4 regions of the Halomonas sp. 18071143 genome follow, and region 4 is predicted to be linked to each of the others. Evidence: predicted binding sites of a transcription regulator. Region 4 holds the regulator's gene; each other region holds the start of a gene.
The links. Region 4 encodes FliA, which starts transcription of late flagellar genes. Its sites were predicted from a motif close to CTAAAGTTNNNNNNNNNNCNGCCGATA; they were not measured.
Positions count from the first base shown of each region.

Region 1: fliD (flagellar filament capping protein FliD) is a predicted target of FliA. The motif match lies at 6,052-6,078, and genes of this name have one in related genera.
Region 2: KVY02_RS17100 (flagellin N-terminal helical domain-containing protein) is a predicted target of FliA. The motif match lies at 1,494-1,520, and genes of this name have one in related genera.
Region 3: KVY02_RS03840 (FliC/FljB family flagellin) is a predicted target of FliA. The motif match lies at 2,233-2,259, and genes of this name have one in related genera.

Region 1 covers NZ_CP078120.1:3,296,192-3,303,877, reverse strand. The annotation lists gene KVY02_RS15560 (ABC transporter permease) at 1-451, shown strand, start outside; gene KVY02_RS15555 (nucleoid-associated protein) at 487-1,509, shown strand; gene KVY02_RS15550 (tellurite resistance TerB family protein) at 1,515-1,964, shown strand; gene KVY02_RS15545 (serine hydrolase domain-containing protein) at 1,969-2,988, opposite strand; gene KVY02_RS15540 (hypothetical protein) at 3,955-4,275, opposite strand; gene fliD (flagellar filament capping protein FliD) at 4,607-5,950, shown strand; gene fliD (flagellar filament capping protein FliD) at 6,181-7,563, shown strand.
Region 2 covers NZ_CP078120.1:3,646,381-3,654,066, reverse strand. The annotation lists gene KVY02_RS17110 (SDR family oxidoreductase) at 58-807, opposite strand; gene folK (2-amino-4-hydroxy-6-hydroxymethyldihydropteridine diphosphokinase) at 1,019-1,447, shown strand; gene KVY02_RS17100 (flagellin N-terminal helical domain-containing protein) at 1,567-2,388, shown strand; partial or broken gene KVY02_RS17095 (BCCT family transporter) at 2,433-2,663, opposite strand; gene KVY02_RS17090 (ABC transporter substrate-binding protein) at 2,922-3,974, shown strand; gene KVY02_RS17085 (ABC transporter ATP-binding protein) at 3,974-4,756, shown strand; gene KVY02_RS17080 (ABC transporter permease) at 4,767-5,540, shown strand; gene KVY02_RS17075 (DUF481 domain-containing protein) at 5,550-6,296, opposite strand; gene KVY02_RS17070 (sensor histidine kinase) at 6,422-7,686, shown strand, end outside.
Region 3 covers NZ_CP078120.1:791,769-797,697, forward strand. The annotation lists gene KVY02_RS03835 (helicase C-terminal domain-containing protein) at 1-2,066, shown strand, start outside; gene KVY02_RS03840 (FliC/FljB family flagellin) at 2,363-3,493, shown strand; gene KVY02_RS03845 (hypothetical protein) at 3,579-4,130, shown strand; partial or broken gene KVY02_RS03850 (transposase) at 4,377-4,580, opposite strand; gene KVY02_RS03855 (IS66 family insertion sequence element accessory protein TnpA) at 4,654-4,971, shown strand; gene tnpB (IS66 family insertion sequence element accessory protein TnpB) at 4,971-5,339, shown strand; partial or broken gene KVY02_RS03865 (transposase) at 5,385-5,929, shown strand, end outside.
Region 4 covers NZ_CP078120.1:205,560-213,245, reverse strand. The annotation lists gene uvrA (excinuclease ABC subunit UvrA) at 1-507, shown strand, start outside; gene KVY02_RS01025 (Crp/Fnr family transcriptional regulator) at 636-1,373, shown strand; gene KVY02_RS01020 (hypothetical protein) at 1,412-1,972, shown strand; gene KVY02_RS01015 (hypothetical protein) at 1,969-2,235, opposite strand; gene KVY02_RS01010 (OmpA/MotB family protein) at 2,259-2,930, opposite strand; gene KVY02_RS01005 (motility protein A) at 2,935-3,753, opposite strand; gene KVY02_RS01000 (RNA polymerase sigma factor FliA) at 3,793-4,497, opposite strand; gene KVY02_RS00995 (flagellar protein FlhE) at 4,524-4,835, opposite strand; gene KVY02_RS00990 (hypothetical protein) at 5,031-5,618, opposite strand; gene flhF (flagellar biosynthesis protein FlhF) at 5,615-7,686, opposite strand, start outside.

The sequences.
Region 1 (7,686 bases), 770 kb from region 4:
CGGCTACGTGGGGGCGGCGGCGTCCAAATCGATTCTGCTGGGCTTGATCATCCTGGCCACCTCGGGCTTGTTCGTGCCGCTGGAGATTGCCCATCCCTTCTGGATGCTCACCTTCCTGGTGCTCACCGCCGTCACGTTCAGCCTGCTGGGGTTCATCATCGGTATCTGGGCCGACGGGTTCGATAAACTGCAGCTGGTGCCGCTGCTGGTGATTACGCCGCTGACGTTTCTGGGCGGCAGTTTCTACTCCATCGATATGCTGCCTCCGTTCTGGCAAACCGTGACCCTGGCCAACCCCGTGGTGTACCTGGTGAGCGGATTTCGCTGGAGCTTTTATGGCATCAGTGATGTCAGTGTGGGCGCCAGTATTGCGATGATCCTGTTCTTTTTAGCCGTCAGCCTGGCCACCATTGCCTGGATTTTCCGCACCGGATACCGGCTGAAGCCCTGACGTTTCACGTTTTTCTGCAAAGGTAACGCCTGCTTATGCCGCTACTGCAAAGTGCCGTGCACCGCCTGGAGCCCTCGTTGGATGGCGAGCGCCTGACCGTGACGCCGCCCCCGGCACCCGCCGAGGCCGACAACCCCGTCATGGCCAGCCTGGTCAACACCCTCAACGATACCTACAACACCAAGGCCAAGGGGTGGGGGCGGTTTGCCGAGCAGGGGGAGCAGGCCGGGCCGCTGGTAGCCTGGCTGAGTGCCTATCTTGCCGCTGACCCTTCGGGCACCGAACAAGGTTTTGCCGAACTGGCCAACGCCTTGGCCGAGCGCCTTGCGCAAACGCTGCAGGAGCAGCTGTCGGTCAGTGGTTATCTGGTGACGGCGCACCTTCGTCAGGGAGATACGGATACCCTGTTCTTCGGACTGATTCATCAGCGGGAAGGGATCGGCTTCAATGAGGCCCATCAGGCCGTGCCAGCCGCCCAGTTGAACGCCAGCCAGCTGACGCTGGCGGCCAGGGTGAACCTCACCCAGTGGCAACGGGCGGATGCCACGACGCAGTACGTCTCGTTCCTCAAGGACCGTGGTGCCAAAAAGCTATCCGATGGGCTGGTGGCGCTGCTGGGCATGGAAGAGGGCATCGATGCCCCGGCAGAAACCCGCACCCTGCTCAAGGCCTTCAGCGACTACGTCGAACAAGAGGACCTGGACGACGACGCCAGCCGTGAAAAAACCGACACCCTGGTGGATTACGCCAACGAGCAGCTGCGCCGTGGCGAACCCATGACGCTGGAAGCGCTTTCCGAGCTGGTGGACGAGAAGCAGCCACAGGCGTTTTACGACCATATCCGCAACGCCGATTACGGCCTCTCTCCGGAGATTCCGCCGGACAAGCGCACCATCAACCAGTTCCGCCGGTTTACCGGCCGAGCGGGTGGGGTGTCGATCAGCTTCGACTCGCACCTGCTGGGTTCCAGCATCGAGTACGATGCCGCGCAGGACCGTCTTATCATCAAGCAGGTGCCCAAACAGCTCAAAGAGCAGTTGGCCAAACGCAAGGAGTAATTGCCGTGCTGGACGCGATTCAAAGCTTCTTTCAGCGGACGCTGTCGGCCCCGGAGCAGCGCGACGACCAGGCCCTGACCCTGGAACTCGCCTGTGCTGCGCTATTGTGCGAAGTGATGCGGGCCGACTATGAACAGAGCGAGGCCGAGCGCGCCGCCATGCAGCGCATGCTGATGACGCGCTATCGTCTCGATGAGCAGGCAGTGGCCGAACTGATGCGCCTGGCCGAGGCAGAAGTGGACGACGCCGTGGACCACTACCAGTTCGTCAGCCTGATCAAACAGCACTACGGCTATGAGCAGCGCCTGGAAGTAGTGGCCATGATGTGGCAGGTGGCCTGGGCCGATGGCGCGCTGGACCCGCTGGAAGAGCACCGCATTCGCCGCCTGGCCGACCTCCTGCACGTCAGCCACAGTGATTTTATCCGCAGCAAATTGGGCAACTCTCCAACGTAGCCGATTACGGTTCGGCGGCCTCGCCTTCCTCCAGCAGTCCCGCCACCAGCGCATTCAACTGCTGCTGAAACTGGCCACCGGGGGAGGGCGGGTTGGGGTCGGACGTTATCACGACCGTCATCGCCCGCTCAGGCACCACGAACAGCGCTTGGCCACCGTAGCCTCGGCCATACATCACTGGTGTGTCGGCCAGGGTCGTGATGAACCAGCCATAGCCGTAACCATCGCCTGTCCAGGGCGAGCTGCCCCGAGCAGTCCAGGAAGCCTCCACCCAGCCTTCGGGCAAGACCCGCTGGCCGTTCACTACGCCATCGTTGCGGTACAGTTCACCAATCTCGACCAGGGCTCGGGGCGATAGCAACATATCGTTGCCACCAAAGTAAATGCCCTGCGGGTCCCGTGGCCATGCAGGAATGGTGATGTTCAAAGGCTCGCCCAGCAGTCGTTGGGCGAGCGCTAGGGTGCTTTCACCGCTGGCATGGGTGAGGGCCGCCGAGAGCAGATGGCTCGTACCCGTGGAATAGAGCATGCGCCCGCCGGGGGCATCGACGAACGGACGGCTAAGCGCATCGTTGACCCAGTTGGCGCTGGCCACCCAGGCGCCGTAGTGGCTTCCCGAGGTGCGCTCCAATCCTGCCTGCTGGGCAAGCAAGTGGGCCACGGTGATGTCGTTGACCCGTGGGTCGGCATCGCTGGGCAGGCTGTTCAGCAGGCTCGCCAACGGCTGATCCACCGAGTCGATCACGCCCGCTTCGATAGCCGCCCCCGTAATGGCCGCCAGCACGGTTTTGGATAACGACTTCACGTTGGCAGGTGCCGCCACCCCAGGCCCGCCCTGATGAATTTCGTGCACGATCTCCCCGTCATGAGCGACCACCACCGCATGCACCCGGGGCAGCTCGGCGGTGCGCTCGTCGAGCGCTTGAAGCCGTGCGGCATCAGGCGCGTTGGCAGAGGCCATCGGCAGAGAAAACGAGACGAAGGAGAGCACACAGCAGCAGGAGACCAGCAGAGGAAAACGCATCGCAGAACCTTGGCAGCGCCTTGAAAAGGGGAGGCCAAACTTCGAGGCAGTGCCTGGCCAAAGGTTCCCCAGCGGCCCCTGATCAGCCAAATTTCAGGAAATTACGCAAACATCAAAAAAGCCTGCTACGCTAGAAGGGCCTGTTAAGGGAGAAGCAACCCTTTGATTTTCATGAAACGCTAAAGCAAGGAGTGCCGTTATGCGTAGCATTATCTATATCGTGGGTCTGGTTGTCGTGGTGTTGTTCATCCTTTCGCTGCTGGGCTTACGTTAAGCAGCCTGGGGCCACCATCCCCGTTAGCACGCCAAGCGCCCGCTTCCCCCAGCGGGCGTTTTTTTAAGCTCTTCGCATTCTGGCGTGACAGCGAAGCAACTCCCAGTAAAGTGCCATGAACATCAGCACGTCATGGATTCATTGGGCGACTGCCTGGGCAAGCACCGGTGCCACCATCATCGCGGGCTAAAGCCCTCCTCCCACAACAGCAAAGTGGCGGGAGTGAGGCCAGTGGATTCAGGATAGCTTGAGTAGCCACTTTAGCCTGCCTGTGGGAGGCCAATTCATTGGGCGACTGCTTGGGCAAGCACCGGTGCCGCCATCATCGCGGGCTAAAGCCCCCCTCCCACAACAGCAAAGTGGCGGGAGTGAGGCCAGTGGATTCAGGATAGCTTGAGTAGCCACTCTAGCCTGCCTGTGGGAGGCCAATTCATTGGGCGACTGCCTAGGCAAGCACTGGTGCCGCCATCATCGCGGGCTAAACCCACCTCCCACAACAGCAAAGTGGCGGGAGTAAGGCTAGTGGATTCAGGATAGCTTGAGTAGCCACTCCAGCTTGCCTGTGGGAGGCCAATTCATTGGGCGACTGCCTGGGCAAGCACCGGTGCTACCATCATCGCGGGCTAAAGCCCCCTCCCACCTTCAAGTTGGCTCAAGCCGCTTGTTTGTCCAAGCGCGTCATTCGCTTGGCTTCAAGCGCAGTCGGCGGCGCCTTGACCAAACATATCGAACATCAGCTCGCGGCCCATGCCCGTCAGCACCCAACGGCCATAGCTGTTGTACGTCGCGGCACCGCTCTCTTCCAATACCTGTTGGCACATGGCCCAGCCGGTTTGCTGCTGGCGCAGCGTGTTCAGCTCATGACGGGACAAGCCCCGTTGGGGCAAGGTGATGGTTTCAAGGACATGGCCGCTTTCATAAAGCAGCTCGGCAGCACGGGAAAGGCAATGGCGCAGGCTGCGTTGCAGATGAAAGGCAGCGCTGGAGGCCTGAGGTAACGCTTCTGCGGGCATGGATGACTCCTGCAATCGCACGGAAAAGGGGATGTGCTGCGGTGCATTATAAATGAGCCGGGATGTTAGACCAAGGTCTATGTTGAGCCATGAGCGGCGCGCAGGGTGGTTGCCACATGTCTGCAACGTAAAGCCCGTAGATTTCACTTGTGAGCCGCTGAAATTCGCCTTTGCCAACACAATGCGCTCAGCAAGAAAATAATGAAAAATTGGATGAACCCTAAAGACTGGGGTTAAATGGCCGAAGGTTATTAGTAATACAGCACACTGTTAAACGATTCATTGGCGTCGGAGCACATAGCGAGGCGTATAAACTAAAGGACATTAGCGTATGGCTTCCATTTCATCATTGGGTATCGGTTCAGGGCTTGATCTCAACGGCTTGCTAGACCAACTGCAAGAAGCCGAGCGGGGCAAGCTGGAGCCCATCGAGCGGCAACTGGAAACCCAGCAGACCAAAATTTCCGCCTACGGCCAGCTGCAAAGCGCCATGTCTCAGTTTCAAACGGCGGCGGCGGCGCTCAACGACAGCGCCCTGTTCGAAAGCCTGTCAACCAACGTTGGTGGCAGCGCCATTACGGCCGCCGCTGACGGCGAAGCCCAGCCCGGTGCTTATAACGTTACCGTTGACCGGCTCGCGACCGCAGGCACGCTGGCCACCACCTCCGTGCCGGATGCCACGGTAGCCCTGACCGAAGAAGACACCTCTCTGACTCTGACCTTCGCCGGCCAGGATGATGTTAACGTGGCTATCAGCGCCAATAGCACGCTGGAAGACGTGCGCGATGCCATCAATGCCCAGCAAGACAGCGGCGTCTCCGCGTCGATTATTTTCGACGGTGAAGCGTACCGCCTGGCATTGAGTTCTACCCAAACAGGGGAGGCAGCTTCCATTGAAGGCGTGACCTTTGGCACCGCCTTTGGCAGTGAATTGGCGACCGATGTGGTGCAAGCTGGGCAAAATGCCGTACTCAATGTCAACGGCGTTGACATCACCAGCCCCACCAATCAGGTAGAAGGCGCTATTCAAGGGGTTACGCTCAACCTGCAAGAAGAAGGCACCAGCACCGTGGCCGTAGAACAGGACACCCGCGCCGTTCGAGAGGCGATCACCAGCTTCGTAGACGCCTACAACGACCTGAAAGGCACCATTGGCGAACTTACCAGTTTCAACCCTGAAAGCGGCGTGGCTGGCGAGTTGAACGGCGACAGTGCCGTGCGCACAGTCGAATCGCGCTTACGCAGCGTGTTAAGCGGTGGCATGGAAGGCGAGTTCTCCATGCTGAGCGATATTGGCATTACCCTTCAGCGCGATGGCACTTTGGCCGTCGATAGCGACAAGTTAGATGATGCCATTGCCAACAACCAGGAGGCGCTTTCCACCTTCTTTGCAGGCGACGCCAGCGACGCGGGCATGGCCGGTCAAATCAACCAGACGCTAACGCAGCTGTTGGGCACCAATGGCGCGGTCTCGGGGGCCATCAGCGGGGCTGAAAACCGCGTAGAATCCCTGGGCGAACGCTATGTGCGCATGGAACAGTCAATCGAGCAAACCATTGCCCGTTACCGCACTCAATTTGGCCAATTGGATGGCATGATTGCCCAAATGAACCAGACCAGCGACTACCTGACCCAGCAGTTCGATGCGCTGGACGCCCAACTGGGCCGCCGCTAAGCGCTCACCCGCCTTACCCCACGCCTGCTGGAAACAGCAGGCGTTTTTGTGACTGACATATTCTATGACGGGCAAGTAAAGCTTAAAAAACACTTACCCTATTCAAGTTTTCCGCTGATGCGCCGATAATGACGTTACATTTGATCGCTCTGTTTATTTCCCTTCAGGAGCGACGACACAAGCGCGTTCATTGCGCATGGGTTTAGCCTTTTGCACCGAGGAATGACGGTATGGCGACAATAACCTCTCTAGGCGTTGGCTCTGGTCTGGATCTCACCGGCTTGCTGGATCAGCTACAGGCTGCGGAACGCGGCAAGCTCGTGCCCATTACCCGCCAAAAAGAGCAGCAGCAGGCCAAAATTTCGGCTTTCGGCCAGCTGCAAACGTCGCTGAACGGTTTTCAGGATGCGCTGGCTAAAATCAACGACCCCAAGCTCTACCAAAGCCTTTCCGCCAACGTGCGGGGCGATGCCATTAAAGCCACCACCACCGCCAGCGCGCTGCCCGGCAGCTACCGGGTAGAGGTATCTCAGCTGGCCACCTCTGGCACCTTGGCATCTAACCGCATCACGGGTGAAAAAAACGCCGCGCTAGACCTGCAAGGGGCCACGGCCATACGGCTCAATTTTGGCGGCGCGAATTCGGTCGATATTGCCATTGCCCCCAACAGCAGCCTGGAAGCCATTCGTAACGCCATTAACGCCCACAAGGATGCCGGTGTTAACGCCACCATCATCAACGATGGGGAAGGCTACCGTCTGGCGCTCAGCTCCAAGGCCACGGGAGCAGAGGCTTCGATTGAAGGCTTCAGCTTTGTAGATACCAGCCAGGACCCCGCGGCAACGGTAGCAGGGCCCTTTAGCGAAGATGCCGACACCAAGCGTTCTGGCGAAAATGCCGCGCTAACCGTCAATGGCATTGCCATCAGCAGTGCCAAAAACCAGATTGAAGGGGCCATTCAAGGGGTTACGCTCAACCTGGCCGAGTTGAGTATTGCCGAAGGCGAAACGGCCACCAGTACCATTACCGTCGAGCGCGACACCCTCAAGCAGCGCGAAGCCATCAACGACTTCGTGAAAGCGTTCAACGACCTGAAAGGCACCATTGCCAAACTCACCAGCTTTACCGGCGACAGCGAAACCGCAGGCGAGCTGCTAGGCGACAGCACCGTGCGCACCATTGAAAGTCGCTTACGCAGCGTGTTGACCGGTGGCGTGGAAGGTGGCGAGCTAGGCACCCTGAACCAGCTAGGCATTACCCTGCAGCGCGACGGTAAGCTATCCGACCTGGTAGCCAATAACCCCCAGGCGCTGAGCGACTTCTTCGCGGGTGATAAAAAAGAGAACGGCCTGGCTGGCAAGCTTTCCACGACAATCGACCAAATGCTAAGCAACAATGGCGTGGTCAAGCTGGCCATTAGCGGCGCAGAAAACCGTATTAAAAGCCTGGGCGAGCGCTTCGAGCGCATGGAAAAATCCATTGAGGGCACCATTGCCCGCTACCGCACCCAGTTCAGCCAGCTGGACGCCATGATTGCCCAGATGAACAGCATGAGCAGCTACCTGACCCAGCAGTTCGACGCTTTGGATTTCCAGCTAGGTCGCAAGCGCTGATCCATCCCAATACACGCCCAGCCCCCTTTGTGGGGGCGCATCTATAACACAGTCAACCTGGGCACGAACCAGCCTGAGAGCCACCGTGGGAGGCGGCTTCAGCCCGCGACCAATTTACCCCCA
Region 2 (7,686 bases), 420 kb from region 4:
CATCAACGACAAGGCCGCCTCCGGGCGGCCTTGTCGTATTCATGGCAGGCTGATGACTCAACTGCCCGGGTAGTTCTCCGAGTGGCGTCCCACCAGGTTGATGGATTCCCCGCCATCTACGAACAGCACCTGGCCCACCACGAAGTCGTTGTCCAACAAGTAGTACAAAGCTTGTACGAGATGCGCTGGGCTTCCCTGATGATCGGCAGGAATACCCTCGATGCGCCACTGAACATAGTCGCTGGTGCGCTGTGATGCGGGCAGCACGACGCCAGGGGCGATGCCATTGATGCGTAGGCGAGGTGCAAACTCCAGCGCCGCCATGCGCGTCATGTCTGCCAGACTTTTCTTGGACAGCAGGTAGGCCGCATAAGGGTACTGATGGTAAGCCACCTTGTTGTCGATGATATTGATGACCTGGCCGTGTTCGACCACCTCGGCAAAGTGGCGCGTCAATAGCAGCGGGGTAAACATATTGACCCGAAACTGAGTCTCCAGCATGGCCAGGTCTGTCTGGGCGATAGGTGCAGGCGCGTAGGCACTGGCGCTGTTGAGCAGTACGCAAAGCCCTGGGAAACGAGCCTTGGCGTGGGCAATCAACGCGTCCAGCGGGTCTTCCAGAAAGTTGCAGGGCAAGATCTCGCAATCACGCCCCTTGCTCCGGATGCGTTCCGCGACCTCTTCGGCCTCGGTTCGCGAGCTGTTGACATGCAGCGCGATATCGAAGCCCTTGTCGGCCAGCGCTTCGGAAAAGTGGCGGCCAAGGCGGGTGGCGCCACCGGTGACGAGTGCAGCAGGGTTTCCCATGGGTTGCTCCCTATACGGAAGATTATTATTGGGTGGTCAGCTGACTTTCTGCGTGTAAGCAGCGTTTGTCAATAACTTATACAGATATTGAACATAATGCTGAAAACGCTACGCTTGGAGGGTGCCGCTCGTTTCCCGTGGGCAAGTGGAAAAAGGCGGCGGGTACGTTTCAACAGAAACCGTCTTTCTGCTCAAGTCCCGAGGGCTTGCCATGACAGCCATAGCGTCTCATGAGTGCATCATTTCGTTAGGAACCAACATCGAGCCAGAACACCATTTTGCGCAAGCGCTGGAAATCTTGAGCCGCGAGTGTGAGCTGGTGGCCCGCTCCGAAGCTGTACGAACAGCGCCCGTGGGGTTTCAGCAGCAGCCTGACTTCCTCAACGCTGCGTTGGTCGTTCGCACCTCGCAGACCCGTGATGCCTTCAAGGCTTATCTGAGGGATGTCGAGCAGCGTCTGGGACGTGTGCGAGGACCGATCAAGTCAGGCCCGCGTACCATGGATCTGGATATCGTGGCGTGGGATGGTGAAGTGGTCGACGAAGGCTATTTCCAATATGACTATGTGCGTGGTCCCGTGGATGCCGTATTGGCTTCCTGCCATCGCGCTTTGGGAGGGCAAGCGCCCCAGCAGCCGTGAGGGGAGCAGTGTTGCAAGCCTTGTGGTCGTTTTGTTGCTGGACGCGCTCATGTATTGGCCAGGTCGGCCGATAATAACGTTACCCCGTTCCTGTTTCGTTGACGCCTGAGGTCACGCCCTTGCTTAGCCTTGCGACCAACATCACGTCGCTGTTGGTGATGAACAATTTACGTACTAGCCAGCAGGCCATGCAGACCTCCATGCAGCGCCTGTCGTCTGGCTTGCGTATCAATAGCGCGAAGGACGACCCCGCTGGTCAGGCCATTGCCAATCGCATGGGCGCGCAGATTCGAGGCATGAACCAGGCCATTCGTAACACCAACGATGGCATCTCCATGGTGCAAACGGCGGAAGGCTCGCTGAACCAGATCAACGACAACCTGCAACGTATCCGTGAGCTGAGCGTCCAAGCCCTCAACGGCACCAACTCTTCCGAAGATTTGGCCTCTATCCAGCTGGAAATCGATCAGCGCCTGGAAGAGATCACCCGTGTTACCGAGCAGAGTAACTTCAACGGCATCCCTCTAATCAACGCAGATCGAACCCTGAACATTCAGGTGGGTGCCAATGCGGGGGATGTGATTGGCGTTCGTTTTTCCGCCATGGGGCTTCAGGCGCTTGGGCTGGAAGGTTTTAGCGTGCTGGACGACGGCTCGGCCACCGGCAAGCCCATGGACGTGGTGGATGAAGCCATGAAGCTGGTCGACCGCCAGCGCAGCTACCTGGGCGCCGTGCAGAACCGCTTCGAAAGCGTGATCGACGGGCTCAATACCAACATCATCAACACCTCTGCTGCCCAGTCACGCATCCAGGACGCCGATTACGCGCAGGAAGTCTCCAACCTGATTCGTGCCCAGCTGTTGCAGCAGGTCGGCATCTCCATGCTGGCTCAGGTCAACCAGCAGCCGCAGGTGATTCTGCGGCTGCTGCAAGGCTTGTAAGCCGAGATCAGTCGATGATCCCTTGCTCCCGCGCCATGGCGTAAGCCGCTTGCGGCCACGAAGATGGTGGTCAGCAGCAAGATGGCCATGGCCATCCAGGTGCCGCCAGGCAGTGCCTGGGCCACGGTGAGGGTAGCCACGTCGAACTGGAAGTTGTTGAGTGCCTCGGTGATATCGATCACGTCGGTCAATTGGTAGTAAATGCCGGTACCGCCCAGCAGCGTGAACCAGACGGTCGTCGCCAAAGGGGCGAGCACCGCCACCGCCAGAACCAAAAAAAAGCGCCATTCAATGAATGGCGCGAGGACAGGAAACTGAGCACAGTATACCGTCGGGTTAGACCAAAGTCTAACGTTTTGGCCAGAAATGTTTTCTAATGGTGCGCGGCCAATGCGCGGCGCACCATTTTGGCGCTTTCGAGGGCGCTGACTGATCCATTTTCAGGACTAAGCTCATGAATGAAAAGTAAAAAGCAAAAGATGGCAGTGTTGCTGCAAAGCCTCTTCAGCTTTGTATACAAGGTGCTCACTGCCATGCTGATCCGTTCCCGTACTGCCCGTTCCCCTTTGTTTCCGCTAGCGCTATTTGGCGCGGTGCTGATGATGCCGCTCGGCGCTGCTGCCGAGACGACCTCGATTCGCTTCCAGCTGGACTGGCGCTTCGAAGGCCCGGCAGCGCCGTTTCTGATGGCAGCCGAAAAAGGCTACTTCGCCGAAGAAGGTCTGCAGGTTCAGATCGATTCGGGAAGCGGCTCAGCAGGGGCGGTGAACCGGGTGGCCTCGGGTGCCTATGAAATGGGCTTTGGCGATCTCAACGCGCTGGTCGAATTCCTTGCAGAAAACCCGGAAGGCCCTGGCATCAAGGGCGTCTATATCGTTTATGACGGCACGCCCGCGGCGGTGTTTGCGCACAAGGAGAGCGGTATCGAGAGCCCCGCTGACCTGGCAGGCAAGACCATCGCCGCCCCGGCCTTCGACACCGGCTATCGCGCCTGGGGCATCTTTGCCGCTGCCAATGGGCTGGAGGCCGACGCGGTGGCGTGGCAAAACGTCGACCCTGCGCTACGCGAAACCCTGCTGACCCGGGGCGATGTCGATGCCATCACCGGCTTCTACTTCACCAGCCTGCTCAACCTGGAAGAGCGCGGCATGAGCGAAGACGAGCTGACCATCATGCCGTTCCCCGACTACGGCGTTCCGCTGTACGGCAACGCGATTCTGGTCAGTGATGCCTTTGCCGATGCCAACCCCGAGGCCGTGCAGGGCTTTCTGCGCGCCTTCAACCGTGCGCTTGGAGAGACCCTGGCAGACCCCGAAGCAGCCATCGAGTACGTGCGTAACCGCGACGGCCTGATTGATGTCGAGATGGAAACGCGTCGTTTGAAACTGGCGCTGGAGAGCGTGGTGGATACCCCCGATGCCCGCGAATATGGCGTGGGCGGTGTGGATGACGAGCGGCTGAGCCAGGCGATTCAACTGGTGGCGGATGCTTACGATCTGCCCACTTTGCCATCCCCCGATCAGGTCTTTGACTCCCGCTACCTGCCGCCGGTAGAAGAGCGCATGCTGCTGCCGGAGGCGGAGTGATGTCGGCAGCGTTCGTCCGCTTCGATGACGTCAGCCTGGCGTACGACGGCTCGGGCAATGCCATCGAAGATATCGACCTGTCGATACACGAAGGCGAGTTCGTCGCCTTCGTGGGGCCGTCGGGGTGTGGCAAATCCACTTTCATGAAGCTGTGTACCGGCCTGCATGCCCCTACGCAGGGAAGCATCCAGGTGGATGGGCTGCCCGTGACCGGGCCTTTGAAAATCACCGGCATGGCGTTCCAGAATGCCAACCTGCTGCCCTGGCGTACCACCCTGGACAACGTGCTGCTGCCGCTGGAAATCGTCGAGCCCTATCGGCGGCAGTTTCGCAAGCGCCGGGAAGAGTTCAAAGGCTGGGCCCGGGCGCTGCTCGAGACGGTGGGCCTGGCCGAGCATGAAAACAAGTACCCCTGGGAGCTGTCCGGGGGCATGCAGCAGCGGGCGTCCATCTGTCGCGCGCTGATTCATCGGCCGCGCTTGCTGATGCTGGACGAGCCTTTTGGCGCGCTGGATGCGTTCACCCGTGAAGAGCTCTGGTGCGTCTTGCGTGACCTGTGGGAGGCCCAGCGCTTTACCGTGGTGTTGGTGACCCATGACCTGCGCGAGGCCGCTTTCCTGGCCGACACCGTCTATGTCATGAGCCGTCGTCCGGGGCGCGTGATCGAGCGGCGCATCATCGAACTGCCTCGCCCTCGGGCGCTGGAAACCACTTACCAGAAACCGTTCATTGACCTGGTGCAGTCGCTGCGCGCCCAGATCGGTGAAGTGCGCAGCGCCTGAAGGAGTGCCCATGAACCACAATCGCAAGCTGGCCGAGCGGCTGGCTCCCTGGATCGCCATGGCGGGGCTGGTGGTGATCTGGGAAGTGACGGTACGCCTGTTCAACGTGCCCAGCTTTATTTTTCCCAGCGCGCTGGACACGGTTCAGGCGCTGGTGACCTACGCCGGGCCCATCGGCAAGCACTCCTGGCAAACCTTCTGGACCACGTTGATTGGCTTTGGCCTGGGCGTTGCCGTGGGGCTGTTGCTGGGCTTCATCATCGGCTCGTCGCGCTTTTTGTACAACGCCTGCTACCCGCTGCTGGTGGGGTTCAACGCCATTCCCAAGGTGGCCTTCGTGCCCATTCTGGTGGTCTGGTTCGGTATCGGCTCGGTGCCCGCAATACTCACCGCCTTCCTGATCTGCTTCTTCCCCATCGTGGTGAACGTGGCCACTGGCCTGGCGACCCTGGAGCCTGAGATGGAAGATGTGTTGAGGGTGCTGGGCGCACGGCGCATCGATGTGCTGCTCAAGGTGGGCTTGCCGCGTTCGCTGCCGTACTTCTTCGCCTCGCTGAAAATCGCCATCACGCTGGCCTTCGTGGGCACGGTGGTGTCCGAGACCGTGGCCTCCAACCAGGGCATTGGCTACCTCATGATGAGCGCGGGCTCGCAGATGCGCATGGGGCTGGTATTTGCCGGGCTGCTGGTGATCAGTGCCATGGCCATGGTGATGTACGAGCTGTTCTCGCTGCTGGAAAAGCGCATGACCGCCTGGGCACACCGAGGGCAGCAGCGCCAGTAGCCGGTCAGGCTACCAGCGGTAGAGGAGCGACGCGCTGGTGGTATGGTCGGTACGCTCGCTGGCCTCTTCGGGGGGCTGGGAGTTGCGCTTGATCTCATGAGACAGGCGCAGCGACAGCCGCGAATTCAGGCGTGCCGTGAGGGCCGACAGCGAGCGCGAGGTGGTGTTCTCATGGGTATACTCCACCGACATCTCCTGGCGTAGATCCGCGAACTGGGAGAACTCCCAGCGGTAGTCCAGCGCCGAGTAGGCCACGCCCAGCCGCTCGTTCTCATCGTCACGCAGCCGGTCATGGCGATAGCCGGGCCCTGCTTCCAGAGAAAGATAGTGGCGCTCGCCATCCACAATCTGTCGACCATAGCCGCCAATGGCGGTGAGCTGCTGATCGTAGCCCGCAAAGCGGTCCTTTTCCCAGCGGGCAAACCCAAACAGATAATGCGGGCCGTTGAAGTCATAGCGCTCCCGCCCCGCCACGAGGTACTGCTCCGCGCTGGTGTTGCCATCCTTGCTGACATTGCGCACTTCTGCCCGAAACGAGTGGGTGAAGTCGCCGGTCAGCCAAGTGAGCAGTGTTTTGCCGATCAGCGTGCGGCTGTCGGTATTGCCGGAGAGCTGGTTGAAACCAAGCTCGGCGTCGCCGCTGAAGATGGGCGCATCTTCCTGGGGCGGCGGTGGCGCATAAAAGGGGTTGGCTGCGGCAGCCCCCGCCCACAGCGGGCAGCTGGCCAGTAACAGGTAGCGTGAAAGGTGTCGCACTTTTCTCCTCCTTGAGTGTTGCGGTGGGCAGGGAGTATATAAGCCGCTGGGTGAAAAAGCGCAAAGCCTAACGCCGCCTGGCGGTGCGTGCCATAATGACGCTCTTGCGCATCACGAGTTCCCTTATGACCGAGCCCCGCCCACGCACCCTGGCCGAACTGCAGCGCTGGCGTCGCACGCGCGCCAAGCGACGTTGGTACAAACGCAGCTTTCGCTTACAGGTCATGATCCTGGTGGGCCTGCTGCTGGCGGGTATGCTGCTGGCCCAAGGGACCTACCTGAACTACCGTAAAGCCGACATTATCACCTATCAAATGGGCGAGCGGGCGCTGGCGGTCGCCAAGACCGTGGCGGCCATGCCGCAAATCGTCGATGCCTTCTCCACGCCCGAGCCCTCCCACTTCATTCAGCCGCTGGCCGAGCGGGTGCGCCAGGAGACGGGCGCGCGCTATGTGGTGGTGGGCAACGCCCAGTCGATACGCTACTCCCACCCGGTGCCCGAGCGCATCGGCGAGCGCATGGTGGGGGATGATAACGATCAAGCGCTGATCTATGGTCAATCCTACGTGTCCGAAGCCACCGGCACCCTGGGCACCGCCATGCGCGGCAAAACGCCGATTTGGGATGAAGAGGGCAACATCATCGGCGTGGTTTCCGTCGGCTTCATGCTCGACCGCGTGGACATGGACGTGGCGCGCTACACCAAGCTGGGCTGGATACTGGTGGTCATGATGATCGTGCTCGGGTTTGCCGGTGCTTATTGGTTGTCGCAGCACCTCAAGAAGATCATTCTCGGCCTCGAACCCTACGAAATTGCCCGTCTCGCCATGGAAAAGGAAGCCATCCTGCAATCGATTCACGAAGGTATTCTGGCGGTCAATCGAGACGGCCACATTACCCTGGTGAACCAGCAGGCGCGCCGCTTTTTAGAGCTGCCCGACGAGCACGTGCTGTTGGGGCAGCCCATCCGCGAGGTGGTGCCTAACTCCCGCCTGCTGGAGGTGCTCAGACGCGGTGAACAGGAGTTCGACCAGGAAATGTGGCTGGGGGATCACCCGGTAGTGGTCAACCGTGTGCCCATCATTCACGAGGGCGAGATCGAAGGCGCCGTGGCGACCTTCCGTAGCCGCCGGGAAATCATCGACCTCTCCCAGGCGCTGACCCAGGCCAGCCGCGATGTGGACATGCTGCGCGCCCAGGCCCACGAGTTCTCCAACAAGCTCTACACCATTTCCGGGCTGCTGCAGTTGCAGCGCATCGAGGAGGCGCTGGCCCTGATTCATCAGGAAACCGAGCGTGCCCAGGCACAGATGAACTTCCTGATGCGCCATGTGGCCGATGCGGTGCTGAGCGGCACGCTGCTGGGCAAACTGACCCGCGCCCGTGAACT
Region 3 (5,929 bases), 590 kb from region 4:
TAATCTGGCCCGCTATTTCTCCAATACCTGTGTTCATGCATCCGGTTATCGACTACCTCACCAACGTCTTGCCCCAACGCCCCGGTTTTCAACACAACCCGGTGCAGGTGGCTTATGCCCAGGCACTGCTCGACGGCGTCAAGGCGCAAGGCCAGGTGCATTTCGTTGAAGGCGATACCGGCATCGGCAAATCACTGGCCTACCAGCTGGTACTGGCCGACTGGGTCGCCAAGGGTAAGCGCATGGGCGGCAAGCAGGCCGCCCGCCGGGCGGTGATCTCGACCCACTCCCGCGCCTTGCAGCGGCAACTGCTGCAGCCGGAGAACCTCACCATCGTGCGCGATTACCTTACTCGCGCCGAGCTGCCGGCACTCAGTTTTCAACTGCGCATGGGCCGTGAAAACTACCTGAGCCCCGAGCGCCTGGCCCTGCAGTTGGGGGCGATCAGCCTGGAAGCGGCGCAAAAGGATCGCCACCTACCCGCCAACTTGCGGCAACTGGTGCGTTGGGCACTGGAGAGCGATGGATGCCTGCTCGATCTCGATCCTGCCTGGTTACCGGAGGGGTGGCAGGTATCGGACTTGGCCTTGCGGCGCGACGACCCCTTGCCGGAGAGCCTGGAGGCCCAGCTCAATGAAGCGGTAAATAGCGATATCCTGGTGATCAACCACGCCCTGCTGGTGGTGGACCTGGTCACACAGGGGCGCGTCACCCAGGCGGCCTCGCCCTATGTACTGCTGCTCGATGAGGCCGAGCACTACCCCGAACTGGCCGAAGAGCTGCTTAGCCAACGGCTATCGTTACAGACCACCGTGCGTCTGCTGACGCTGCTGAAACAGCATCCTGCGGCTGCCGAGTGGCAGGCACTGCTGGCGTCACTCACCGATGCCGAGCGTGCCGGCAGCGCTCACGGTATCAGTGATGAGCAAAGCGCCCAGCTTCAAGGCGCCATTGAGGCGCTACTCAAGCGGCGGCCACGGGAATCGGCTCACGATCCGGCGCTATGGCGGGAGTGGCTGCATGTACGCCACAGTGCCGAAACCATCGCCACTCGGCTGCGTGAAGCCAGCCATTACCTGGTACTGGACTACTCACCGGTGCGCGGGCTGCCGGGCATCGTCGCTCATTCACCCAGCGCGGCCTCCAGCCTGCGCAATGGCGTGGGTGATCGTGCCACACTGCTGACCTCCGCCACCCTCTCTGATCTCGACCATGCGCCAGGCGAGGCGCCGCAGTTTCGTCAAATGCGCAGCCGCCTGCAGCTACCCACCACCAGTAAGCGCAGTGGCCAGCAGGTCAGCTTTCAGGCACGACACTTCGGCACACTGCAATTCCGCCTGCCGGTTGGCTTGCCGCACCCCATCGCCCGCCTGCCCAAGGGCGGCTACCGGCTTTCCGCTGACTATGTGCACGGCGTGATGCCCTACCTGATCGACCAGCCGGGCCGTACTCTGGTGCTATGTGCCAGCTACGCCGATGTCGAAGCGTTGGTGGATGCCTGGCCGGATACACAACGCCACCGACTGGTCGCGCATCAATTGGGCCAGGGATTAAGCGAGCTGGTGGCACGACTTGAGGACGACGCCATTCTATTAACCCCGGCAGGCTGGGAAGGACTATCGCCTACCCGTGAAGGCAATAGTGCCTACTGGTCGCATCTGGTGGTGTTACGCAATCCACGTGCGGCACGTAGCGCCGTGGAGCAGCGCTTGGTCGAACAACTGCTGCAACGCCGTGGCCTGGATAGTGAACGGGCAACGGCCATGGCCAGCGGTATGCTCTACCGCAAGAGCACCGTGCGCACCCTGCATAAGCTGCGCCAAGGGCTGGGGCGGGCAATTCGCCACCCTGATGATCAAGTGTTGGTAACGCTGTTGGAACCGCGCTTTCCCCGCCCCTCCGCCGCGCCGCCACTGGCGGGCGTCATTCAAAGCGATGCCCTTTTGGGCGCCATACCCGCCCGTTTTCGCCCCGCCTGGCAGCAAGCAGAAGAGCCAAAGGCCGGGGGCGCTGATGGTGAAAATACAGTGCCTACGGGCAGTACCGCTCTCTCGGCACTGCTCTAACCGGCTGATTTCTTTGTCACCCGACAAAATCACCCAACGAAAAAGCCGCAGCCCCGGCGTCTTCCAATGACGGCGGGGCTGCGGCTCAGAGCTTGTAAACGACATGTAAAGGGTAAGTGCTAAGGCCGGGGTAAGCAAGGAAAGTCAAAAATTTCGCTCGAAGCCCTAAAGTCTTCGCAAGGGGGGGCCGATAGTAAAGACAACGGAGCTGAAGAGCGCCGTCAACATAGGCTCTACGGCTAGCAAGCGAGACACGCTGCACCAAGAGCCGGTAAACGACACAAGGAGTTCACCCCATGTCAGTGATCAATACCAACATTACCTCCATGATTGGCCAGTCCAATCTGAACAAGTCGCAAAATGCGTTGCAGACCAGCATGGAGAGGTTGTCCTCCGGCCTGCGTATCAACAGTGCCAAGGACGACGCCGCCGGCCAGGCCATCGCCAACCGCATGACCGCCCAGATCAACGGCCTCAACCAGGCCCAGCGCAACGCCAACGACGGCATCTCGCTGGCCCAGACCGCCGAAGGCGCCCTGAACCAGATCAACGACAACCTGCAGCGCATCCGTGAGCTGACCGTGCAGGCGCAAAACGGCACCAACAGCCAGGCTGACCTGCAGTCCATCCAGGAAGAGATCGATCAACGTCTGGCCGAAATAGACCGTATCTCCCAAGAAACCAACTTCAACGGTGTCAGGGTTCTCGACACTGACGTGTCGACCATCACCATCCAGGTGGGTGCCAACGATGGTGAGACCATCGATGTCAATCTTCAAACAATCAATGTCGAAACTCTGTTTGAAGATGGCTTCAGCGTTGTCGGCGCTCCCGCTGCTACTGCCACCGACGTGCTTGAGCTTGCGGCAGAAAACGATACCGTCACTCTGGGTGAAGAAGAATCTGAAGTTGTATACACCAAGCTCGCAGATGGTACTTGGGTGTATGATACCGGTGAGGTAGATGGCGACGATAACGCGATCATGGCCACCGTCTCCTCTTCCGAACTGGCAAGCTTGATCGCTGATGAAGATGGTGATGTAACGGTTGGCGACTACACCATCGCTGCCGATGGGTCTGTGACCAACGAAGGTGGTGAGCTGATCTATGTGGAAAACGACGCTCTGACCGCCGACCCTGAAACGGTTGCCACCGAGAATCCGCTGGCCGCGCTGGATGCCGCTCTGAACCAGGTCGATACTCTGCGCTCCGAGCTGGGTGCCGTGCAGAACCGCTTCGAGGATGCCATCATCAACCTCAACACCAACTCCACCAACCTGGCCGCCGCCCGCTCGCGCATCGAAGATGCCGATTACGCGGTGGAAGTGGCCAACATGACCCGCGCGCAGATCCTGCAGCAGGCTGGTACTTCCGTACTGGCACAGGCCAACCAGATCCCGCAGAACGTGCTGTCTCTGCTGGGTTAATCTGAGGCTTGGTCGCAAGACTGAAGTGGTAAGTAATGACGGGGGCCTAAGGGCTCCCGTTTTAATGTTATGGAGTCAGACGCTAATGGATGATAATTTTGAACAGTTCAGTATATATTCAGGAAAGATACTGGAAACTCTATCTTTAGAATTTCCAGTTCCTTGCTCTTTGGATAAAAATGGAGCTATTAACGAGTATCTGAAATTTGAAAAAAATGAGGAGTTAAAAGAAGCTAAGCTAAAAAAAGATATAGCAGATATCGTAATTGCTCTTGAGAGACATAGTGAAGAGGAAGTTGAATATGCAAGGAGTAAAAAAATAGAGCTAGAAAACTCTATTGATTTAATAACCGAAGAAAAAGAAAGTGACTATAAAAAGCAGGTTGCTATATTCGAAGGTTCTTTAGTGTTTCTGATAGCAGAGGGGCTTGTTAGAGAGGTTGAAGGTGTTGGTTTTCAGTTAACTTCCCGTGCTTTTTTTCACTTGAATAAAACGTTTGAAGAAGGTTCTATAAAAAATAGCGATACACCGTTACTTCGACTGAAAGAAATCTTTGCTTCTGGTGCGAATGTTTCTAAGAGCACTGCCGCTGGAGTTGCCTCAGGTGTTATAACGAAAATATTAGGTTTTGGGTAGTTAAGTGCTGAAGATGAGCCAACTTCATACTTCTTCTTTGCTCTTCCTTTTGAGATTGATTCTTCTTGCTGTTCGAGTATCTAGAAAGCCACTTAAGTTTGATTAAGTGTCTATGCAAGGTTGAACGTGCATATTTTCTCAGTGAGGTGTTGGTTTTACGCCTTCCTAAGTGCGCTAAAATCTCTGTATAAGCACTTAATTTCAACTGATTTAAGTGGGCGGATGCAGACTCTGAGTGCAACACACTCATTGGATGGTTGATGGGCTTTCATGGTACTTGGCCATCAGCTCGCTCATCACTTCTATCGGACATTTAAAATCAAAGCGTTTTCGAGGCCGCATATTCAGCTCAAAGGCAATGGCATCCAGCTCTTCCTGGCTGTGTACTGAAAGGTCTGTTCCTTTCGGTAAATATTGACGGATAAGGCCATTGATATTCTGTAAGCGCCCATAAATCGGCACCTACAGCCACGCCCTGAAATTGCCCACACTGATTTCCTCATAAACACCAGGAGGAATCAGCATGACACACATCGAACGCAAACGTCTCTGGCAGCAACATATCGAGGACTGGCAGGCATCCGGTTTGTCCGGCATGGCCTACTGCCAACAGCAGTCACTAACCTATTGCCGCTTTGTTTATTGGCGTAAAAAGCTGACCGAACCGGAGGCGTCGTTTCCGGAGCAACCCGTGTCGTCGCCCGGCTTTGCCAAGGTATCGGCAGTGCCTGGTCCGGAGTCGTCAGAAGGATTAACGGTGTCATTGCCCGGCGGCGTCTCGATCACCGGCCTGCACGCTGGCAATGTGGAGTTGCTCGGTGCCGTGCTGAGGCAACTGTAATGCGCCACCGCTATCTGCGCCCCTCCTGGGACCTGCCGGAGATATACCTGTACCGACAGCCTATCGACTTTCGCAAGCAGGCCAACGGCCTGGCGTTGATTGTCGAGCAGGAGCTGGGGCACAGCCCGTTCTCCGGCGCGCTTTACGCTTTCACCAACCGGCAGCGCAACAAGATTAAGTGTCTGATGTGGGAAGACAACGGCTTTGTGCTTTACTACAAGTCCCTGGCCGAGGAAAAATTTAAATGGCCGGGCCCGTCGGATGAGCTGATGCCGTTGAACGGCGAGCAGATCAACTGGTTGCTGGACGGCTACGACATCACCCTGCTGCAGGGCCATAAAACGCTGCATTACGAGAGCGTTGGGTAGCACTTTTCAAGTGTGTCAGGGCGTTGTTTTTGCTATCATTTCGCCATGAAAACAACGCCTGATAATACGCCAAAAACACCCGATCTCAGCGGTCTATCGCCCGTTGAAATGGCGGCGGTTATCAACGATTTGCAGGAACAACTGGCCGCGAAAGAAGCGGCTCTGCAGAGTCAGTTGCAGCAGCATGATGAGGCCCTCCGGCGTCGCGACAACTATATCGCTATTCTCGAAGAGCTGCTGCGTCACAAGAAGATCCAGCAGTTCGCCGCAAGCAGTGAAAAACAGCCCAACCAGATCGTGTTGTTCGATGAAGCCGAGCTGGAAGTGGCGATTGACGAACTACGCGACGAACTCCCTGACGATGTGGAAGAAGCCGATGCACCGCCTCGCTCCCGCAAGCGCCATCAACGCGGCTTCTCCGACACGCTCTTGCGTGAGCGTATTGAACTGACCCTCAGCGACGACGAGAAAGCCGGAGCTTCCAGGACCTTCTTCACCAAAGTGAAGGAAGAACTGGAGTACATTCCGGCCCAACTGAAAGTCCTGGAGTACTGGCAGGAAAAGGCGGTGTTCGAACAAGACGGCCAAGA
Region 4 (7,686 bases):
AAAGGCAAGACCATCCACGAGGTATTGGAGATGACGGTGGAAGATGCGCTGGCCTTCTTCAGCCCCGTGCCCGCCATCGCCCGACGCCTGCAAACGCTCATGGATGTGGGGCTGTCCTACATCCGTTTGGGGCAAAGCGCCACGACGCTTTCCGGGGGCGAGGCTCAGCGGGTCAAGCTGGCGCGCGAGCTGGCCAAGCGCGACACCGGCAAAACCCTCTACATTCTGGATGAACCCACCACCGGCCTGCACTTCGAGGATATCCGCCAGCTGCTGACGGTGCTGCACCGCCTGCGCGACCACGGCAATACCATCGTGGTGATCGAGCACAACCTGGATGTCATCAAGACGGCCGACTGGTTGATCGACCTGGGGCCGGAAGGCGGTTCGGGCGGAGGTCAAATCATCGCCGAGGGCACCCCTGAACAGCTGGCCAAACAGACGGTATCGCACACCGGGCGCTTTCTGGCACCGTTACTCGAACGTGGCAGCCGTGCCACACGCTAGCCGCATCATGGCCGCTGCCCAAGCGTTTAGGCAGCGGCCAAAAAATTCAGGAAAAGGCGGCGCTGACTGCTTATAGTAAGCAGCGAGACTGCTTAACAATGGTTGCTTCCTGTGAGGAGACACACGCTGTGGAACAGGACAAAAGCTGCATCATCCGCCACTTTAGCCACTACTGCTCGCTCAACGATGACGAGAAAGCGCTGCTGGCCTCGCTGGAAGAGAGCCCCACCAACATCAAGGCAGGCACGGTGCTCTGGGAGATGGGCGCACCGGCCAATGAGTTCTGCACGCTGCGCAGCGGCTGGGCCTACTCCTACCGGCACCTCGAAAACGGCGACCGTCAGATTCTGGAGGTTTTCCTGCCCGGTGACATCATCGGCCTGCGAGAGTTTGCGTTTTCCCAGCGCCTTGAAAATGTCCGCATGATCAGCGACGGCGTCATTTGCCACTTTCCCCACAAGCGTATGCTGGAGGTCTTCCGCGAGTCGCTGTCGCTCACGTCGGTGATGTTTGCCATTGCCAGCCGACAGCAAGCGCTGCTGACCGAACGGCTGGTCAACCTGGCACGGCGCAGCGCGCGCAAGAAGATGGCCCATTTCCTACATGAAATGTATCTGCGCTTGCGCCAGACCAACGACGATATCAGCGGGCAGTTCCGCCTCCCCCTGTCACAGGAGCAGTTGGCCGACATCCTGGGCTTGAGCCCGGTTCATGTCAGCCGAACCTTCACCGCACTCAGCGAAGACGGTCTGGTGTTTCGTGACCGGCACCATGTCACCATTCCGGACCTCGATGCGCTGGCTACCGAAGGAGAGTTCGACGACTGCTACCTGACCGACAACGTCAGGCCGTTGCTGGAAGCTTGAACGCCCTATCTTTTAGACCTTCAACGATGATACCGCTTATGCCCGTCAAGAGCCGTACACTGCTGGCGATACTGGGGGGGAGCCTGCTGGGCAACGCCCAGCTCGTCCAGGCGGCCACGTTCAACGTGGAGCACGCCGAACCCCATGAACACTGGTCATCGATGGCGCTGTCACTGGGCGAAGAGCGCCATTTTCGTGCTGTCGAAACCCACAGCTACTCCGATGCCACCTTGAGCCTCAATACCACCCAAGGGGTATGCGACCTCCCCTGGCTGGAAATGCGCGTGACCCTGGCACAGCAGCAGGGCGAGAGCCGCGCCGTCAATCTGGTGCCTACCCGGCTGCGTATCGATGACCAACCCATCGTGGACACCATGGCCGAGTTCATCACCGAGCGCGGCGATGACGGCTTCTACGCGCACTTTTACCTGAGCGATCTCGACACACTGATGGCACAGATGCGCACCGGTGAGCAGCTGTTCCTGGGCTTCGACCAAAACGAGCAGGAGCCGTGGTACATGACCTTCAGCCTTGCCGGTGCAGACAGCGCCATCGCGCGCATGCAGCAGCTGTGCGAGGACAGCACAACAGAAGATTAACCGGTTCGCTGCTCGGCGATTTCCACACGATAGCGGTTCCAGGCCTGGATCAATGGATCGAAGTGGGCCAACTGTTCCAGCCGATGGTTGGCCAGAGCCAGCGCCTTGCGCTCTTGCTCGAGGTGCATATTGAGCGTGCTGATTTCGTAAGCCGAAATGGCCAGCGTCAGGTTTTCACCCAGAGCGACCTGCATTTGCCGACAGTCGGGATCGAGCACCAGCACGGCGCCAAAGAATTGCAGTCGAGAGTGATGCGTCAACACAAAGATAGCCTCGAGATAGAGCTTTACCCCTCGACCTGCTGCTTGAGCAGCAGTTCAACGCGTCGGTTGGCAGCTCGCCCGTCCGCGGTCGCGTTGCTTTCCATGGGTTGGGTGTCGGCATAGCCAACTGCCCGCATACGAGAAATGGCGATACCCTGGCGCTCCAACTGGCGTACCACGGCAATGGCTCGCCCCGTGGAAAGCTCCCAGTTAGAGGGAAAACGCGGGGTGGCAATGGGCACATTATCGGTATGTCCTTCCACCGAGATTTGGCCTTCGAACGTTTGGAGTACCGACGTGAGACCTTCTAACACGATCAGGCCCTGGGGCGTTAGCACATCGTTACCGCTGGGAAACAAAAGGCTGTCGTCGATGCGCAGGGTGATACCTTCACGGCCCTGCGAGACACTGACTCCTGGAATATCCAGCCCGGCCATCTGCGGCTGCACGCCGTCGTGACGTGGATGAATACCAGTGGCCAATGAGGCCAACGGCATGGCCATGATGGCACTGGCCGGCCCCATGGCATCGCTCTCCCTCCCTTCGCCACCGCCAGGAGGCGTCAGCGCCAGCAAGAGCACGAACAGGGTAATCAGCAGCGTCAAGACGTCCAGGTAACTGGTCAGCCACCCTTCATCGCTCTCGCTTGCTGCCGCAGGCAGCTCCAGCGCATGCCGTGCATCCTGATTGAGCATGGGGCTACCCTTTCTTTAGCGCCGGGTCGGCATCCGGGCGCGGCTTGACGCTCGCATCACGAATTTCATCGTGGTAGTTGGCCACGAACGAGTTCAGCGTCTCTTCGATGAACGACGGCAGACGACGCTTGGTAATCAGTGAAATGCCTTCCAACACCATGTTCATGGTGATCAACCGCTCTTCGGTGCGCCGCTCCAGCTTGACGGCAATGGGTTTGAAGACCAGATTGGCCAGCAAAATACCGTAGAACGTGGTGAGCAGCGCCACGGCCATGCGCGGACCAATCACCTGCAGATCGCCCGCATCCATGACTTCCAGCATGTTGACCAACCCCACCAGCGTACCGATCATGCCGAAGGCCGGCGCATAGGTGGCCATGGTGCGAAAAATCTGTGCTTCGGCATGCTCCCGCGCCTTCAGACGTGCGATTCGCCAGCGCAGCATGTCAAAAATTTCATCTTCCTTGGTATTGGCAATGACCAGTTGAATCCCGGTGCGCAGAAACGGGTTGCGCGTGTGCTCCAGCTCCCGCTCCACGGCTCGCACATCGCCCTTGAACCATAACCGCGACATGGCCACCAACTCGCTGATATCGTCGCGCACGTAGGTATTCTCGCGGCGGAATACCAGCCCTACCAGGCGCACCACCCGCAGCACCTCCTTCAGGGGGTAGCTGATGAATGTCGCTGCCAGGGTGCCGGTAATGACGATGGCAAGGCCAGGCAAATTGATAAAGCTTTCGGGTGATTCTGCGGTGAAGAACAGCACGCTTACCAATAACAGCATGCTGGCAAATATGCCGATCAGCGTAGAGGGGTTCATCAACGGTTCCTTGCCGGTTAACGTGAGAGGGTAAGAGGGTTAATGCTGGTCGCTCAAGCGAGCACGAAGGCGACTAACGGCCTGACTATGCAGTTGCGATACTCGCGACTCGGTCACACCCAGTACCGCTCCCACTTCCTTGAGGTTCATCTCTTCCTGGTAATACAGAGCCATCAGCAGTTTTTCACGCTCGGGAAGCGCCTCAATGGCTTCGATGAGCGTGCGCCGCTGCTGCTCATCGAGCAGCTGCTCGAACGGGCGATTGGCGCTGCCTTCGTCACCCGCTGGCTCACCGCCATCGGCCACCAGCTCCTCGAAAGGCAGTAACTGACCGCTGTTGGTGTCATTCAGCAGCTGCTGATAGTCACTCAATGGCATATCCAATGCCTGCGCGATTTCCGTCTCTTCGGGGGGCCTGCCCAGCACCTGCTCCAAACGGCGCACGGTTTCATCGACCGCCCGGGCAGAGCGGCGCACGCTGCGCGGCAGCCAATCCCGAGTGCGCAGCTCATCCATCATGGCCCCCCGGATGCGCTGGCTGGCGAACGTGGCAAACGTCGCGCCCTGTGCGGCATCAAAGCGACCCAGCGCCTCCAGCAAGCCCACCATACCCGCTTGAATCAGATCATCCAGCTCGATACTGGCGGGCAATCTGACCTGCAGCGTCAAGGCCTGACGTCTCACCAGTGGCATGTATTGCGTCAACAGCTCACTCTGCTTGATCCTGCCTTGTGCTGTATACATCCTATCGCCTCACGGCTAAACGATCTTTACTGATAGTTCACGATGACCTGTAACCCCTGCACCCGCACGGGTCGCTGCCCCGGCGACAGCGCAAAACGCATATAGAGCGGTTCGCTGGCGCTCAGGCCGGACAGTGCCATGGTACTGCCACGCGCGCTCCCCAAGGGCACACACTGTTCAGGATGGCACAGCCAGGCGTTGACAGGCACGTGGGCAGGCGTCTCGAAACGCCATTGCACTCTCGCCAACGTCGCACTTCCCAGCGGTACGCCCGCAGGGGGGCTGATGGCCTGGCTACTGCTTGCCCGATCGCTCATGGCCACCATCACCGAGGGCATTTGGCTGCTCCAGCTCCCCGTGGCCGCTAGCACCGAGCTGGCGAACCCAAACGCCAGCATCAGGAGCGCTGCGCTTGAGCAGCGCGCTCTGCGTGTCACTGTCGACCACTTTACGACGTGGATCAATGTTTGCCGACGCATCGTGTTGAGCGACCTCTTGTGTAGAACCATGGGCGGCACCTTGTCATGGGGCCATCAGCGCGCCAGCAGCAACAGCTCTATCTGCAAGTAATGCTCGGCGGCATCACGCAGGTTGTCGAGCAGCCCCTGCCGCGGCAAGTGGGGCTCGTGCAGTGCCAGCAAACGCGCTGGCCCGCCCCGCTCGCGCATCTGGCGCAGCGCGCGGTACATGCTCGCAAAGGCTTCGGCATCGCTGTTGACCCATAGCGCCCAATGGGGGTAGCGCTCGGCCAGGGCCGTCAGCGACCCTGTCTCTGGCTGGGCTACCTTGATGTCCCACTCCTGCGGATCACCCGCCCATTGGCGCCCCAGCGACGCCCACTGGGCCAGGCGCCCCTTGACCTTGTCTACCTGCACGGCGCCCGCTGAGCTCAGGCCCACCACCACCAGTGTCCGCGTTGGACGCGGCGGCGACACATTGGCCGCCGCCGTGGTGACCTCTGGCGAAGTGGCAGTGACGGCTGACGCAGCATCGACTGACGGCACGTCAACGTCCATTGCCTCTTGCGGTTCTTGTTGCGCTTCTTCCTGTTGCTCGCCGCGCTGCTGACGCTGTAAATCTGCCCATTTTCTCAGCCCTGCCGCCTGGTCCTGGCCCTTCATAGCACATCCTCGAGGCTGACACTGCCCAGTTGACGAATGGCATCGCGGGCCATCAGCACATGCAGCAGCGCATCCAGCAGCGCCGTGTCGCGACGCTTGCGCTGGCTACCCAGTAACCGAATCAGGTCCGTTCGCAGCGCCTGGCCGTGCTCATCATCGGCCAGGTCGAGATGGCCTGCCACGGCCGCCGCGCCGCTGGCCATCAGCAGGCGCAGCTCACGACTGACCTCACCGCCGTCATTGTCCTTGAGCTGCTGCCAGGCACGCCTGGTGAGTGCGGCCAGCCCATCGCTTTCGAGCTGTGTGACCAGCAGAGACAGAACATCGCTGCCCAGCCGTGCGGGTGTCAACCAGTAGCGACGCGCGACGTGTTTGTCTGTTTCCGGGTCCTGGATATCGCCTACCCACGCCAGCAGCGGGTGGCCCGAGGCTGTTTGCACCTCCACATAGGCGTTCCACAACTGCATTCGCTGGCCGCGAAAACGGATTGAGACGCTATGGGTCAGCGTGCTCTCTTGAAACAGGCCTTTCAGGGTGTAGCGCTCGCCCTGACAGTTTACGCGCTGACTGGCGTGTACCGCGCTGACCCAGGTCAAACGTTGGCCATGCAACCAGGCAAGTACGTCAGGCTCCGGCAGGGCGGGGAGGAGATGCACTGCCATATTCTCTCCGCACTCCGCCAGGCGCGGCAGCCAGCCGGCTGGCTGACGATGCTGAAGGCGGGTCAGGGCCAACCAGCGGCCTTGCTCATCCAGCCGAATGTCCGGCATCGTCCAATCACAGCCACGTCCCTGGCGGCGCGGCGACCAGGCCAGCCCCATGGCAGCGCTATTGGCCTCCGCTCCTGCCAGCAGCTCATCCAGCCGCTGATCCTGAACGACGCCGGGCAGTGCCCCGATATCCCAGGCGGCTTCCAACAGATGAAAATCCACCACCCGCTTACGCAGCCGAGACAATACCGACGAGAGCCGACGCCCCTGCCCCAGCACATCCCGCGACCAGCGTGGCAAGCTGATGGGCGCCGGTGATTCGGCGTGGCGCGCAGCGCGGGGCTGTGCAGCCAACGCCTGATCGATCAGCGCCCGAGCGTCGGCCACGGCCATGTCTTCGGGTACCTGCTGACCATAAGAGCCAAACAGGACGCGCATGCCGTGGCGCATGACGATATCCAGCGCCGGAGCCAGCCGCCCGGCTTCGTCCTGCTTGGTGATGATGCAGTCATCCAACGTAGCCCCCGCCGCTCTGGCTGCCTGACGGTAGCGCAGCACGACCTCCTCCAGCGTTTCGGGCTGGCTGGCAGCGTTCAACATCAGCACCAGACGCACGGTGGATTGGCCACCTTGCAGGTGAGCGATCTGTTCGATCACCCGCTGGTCGCGCTGACTCATGCCTACGGTATCGACAATCACCCACTGCTTGCCCTGCAGGCGCCCTACCAGCTCGTCGATGGGCTGCTCGACATCCAGCGCATACATGGGAGTATCCAGCAGTCGCGCGTAGATGCGCAGCTGCTCGTGGGCACCAATCCGGAAGCTGTCGGTGGTCACCAGCGCCACTGGGCGTGTGCCGTGGCGCATCACAAAACGAGCCGCCAGCTTGGCCGTCGTGGTCGTCTTGCCAACCCCGGTAGGGCCTACCAGGGCCACAATGCCGGTCTGGTCGAAAAATGCGTCTTCCTGACGGAGCACGCTCAGCCGCGCCATGAGCTGACCACGCAACCAGGTCATCAAGGTCTCACTGGAGGCCGGTAACGCTGCCAGCTCGTCGGGCAGTGCCTCGACCACTTCCTGACTCAGCTCGTTGCTGAAGCCGACGCGCAGCATCACCTGCTGCAAATGCTCTGACGCGCTATCCGCCCCTGGCGCAGGGTCGGGTTGTCGTCGCGCCAGCAGCTCGCGCATCTCTTGCATTTCACGCAGCAGGCGCTCGCTCATGGCTTCCAACGGGTCTGGCTGTTGGGGCAACGAAAACACCGGCGCAGCGGGTTCCTGCTGCGTGGCCGGACTGGGGGCAGGATCGAACTGATCGACGGCATCGTCTGCCATGGCGAGGATTTCGACTCCCCCTT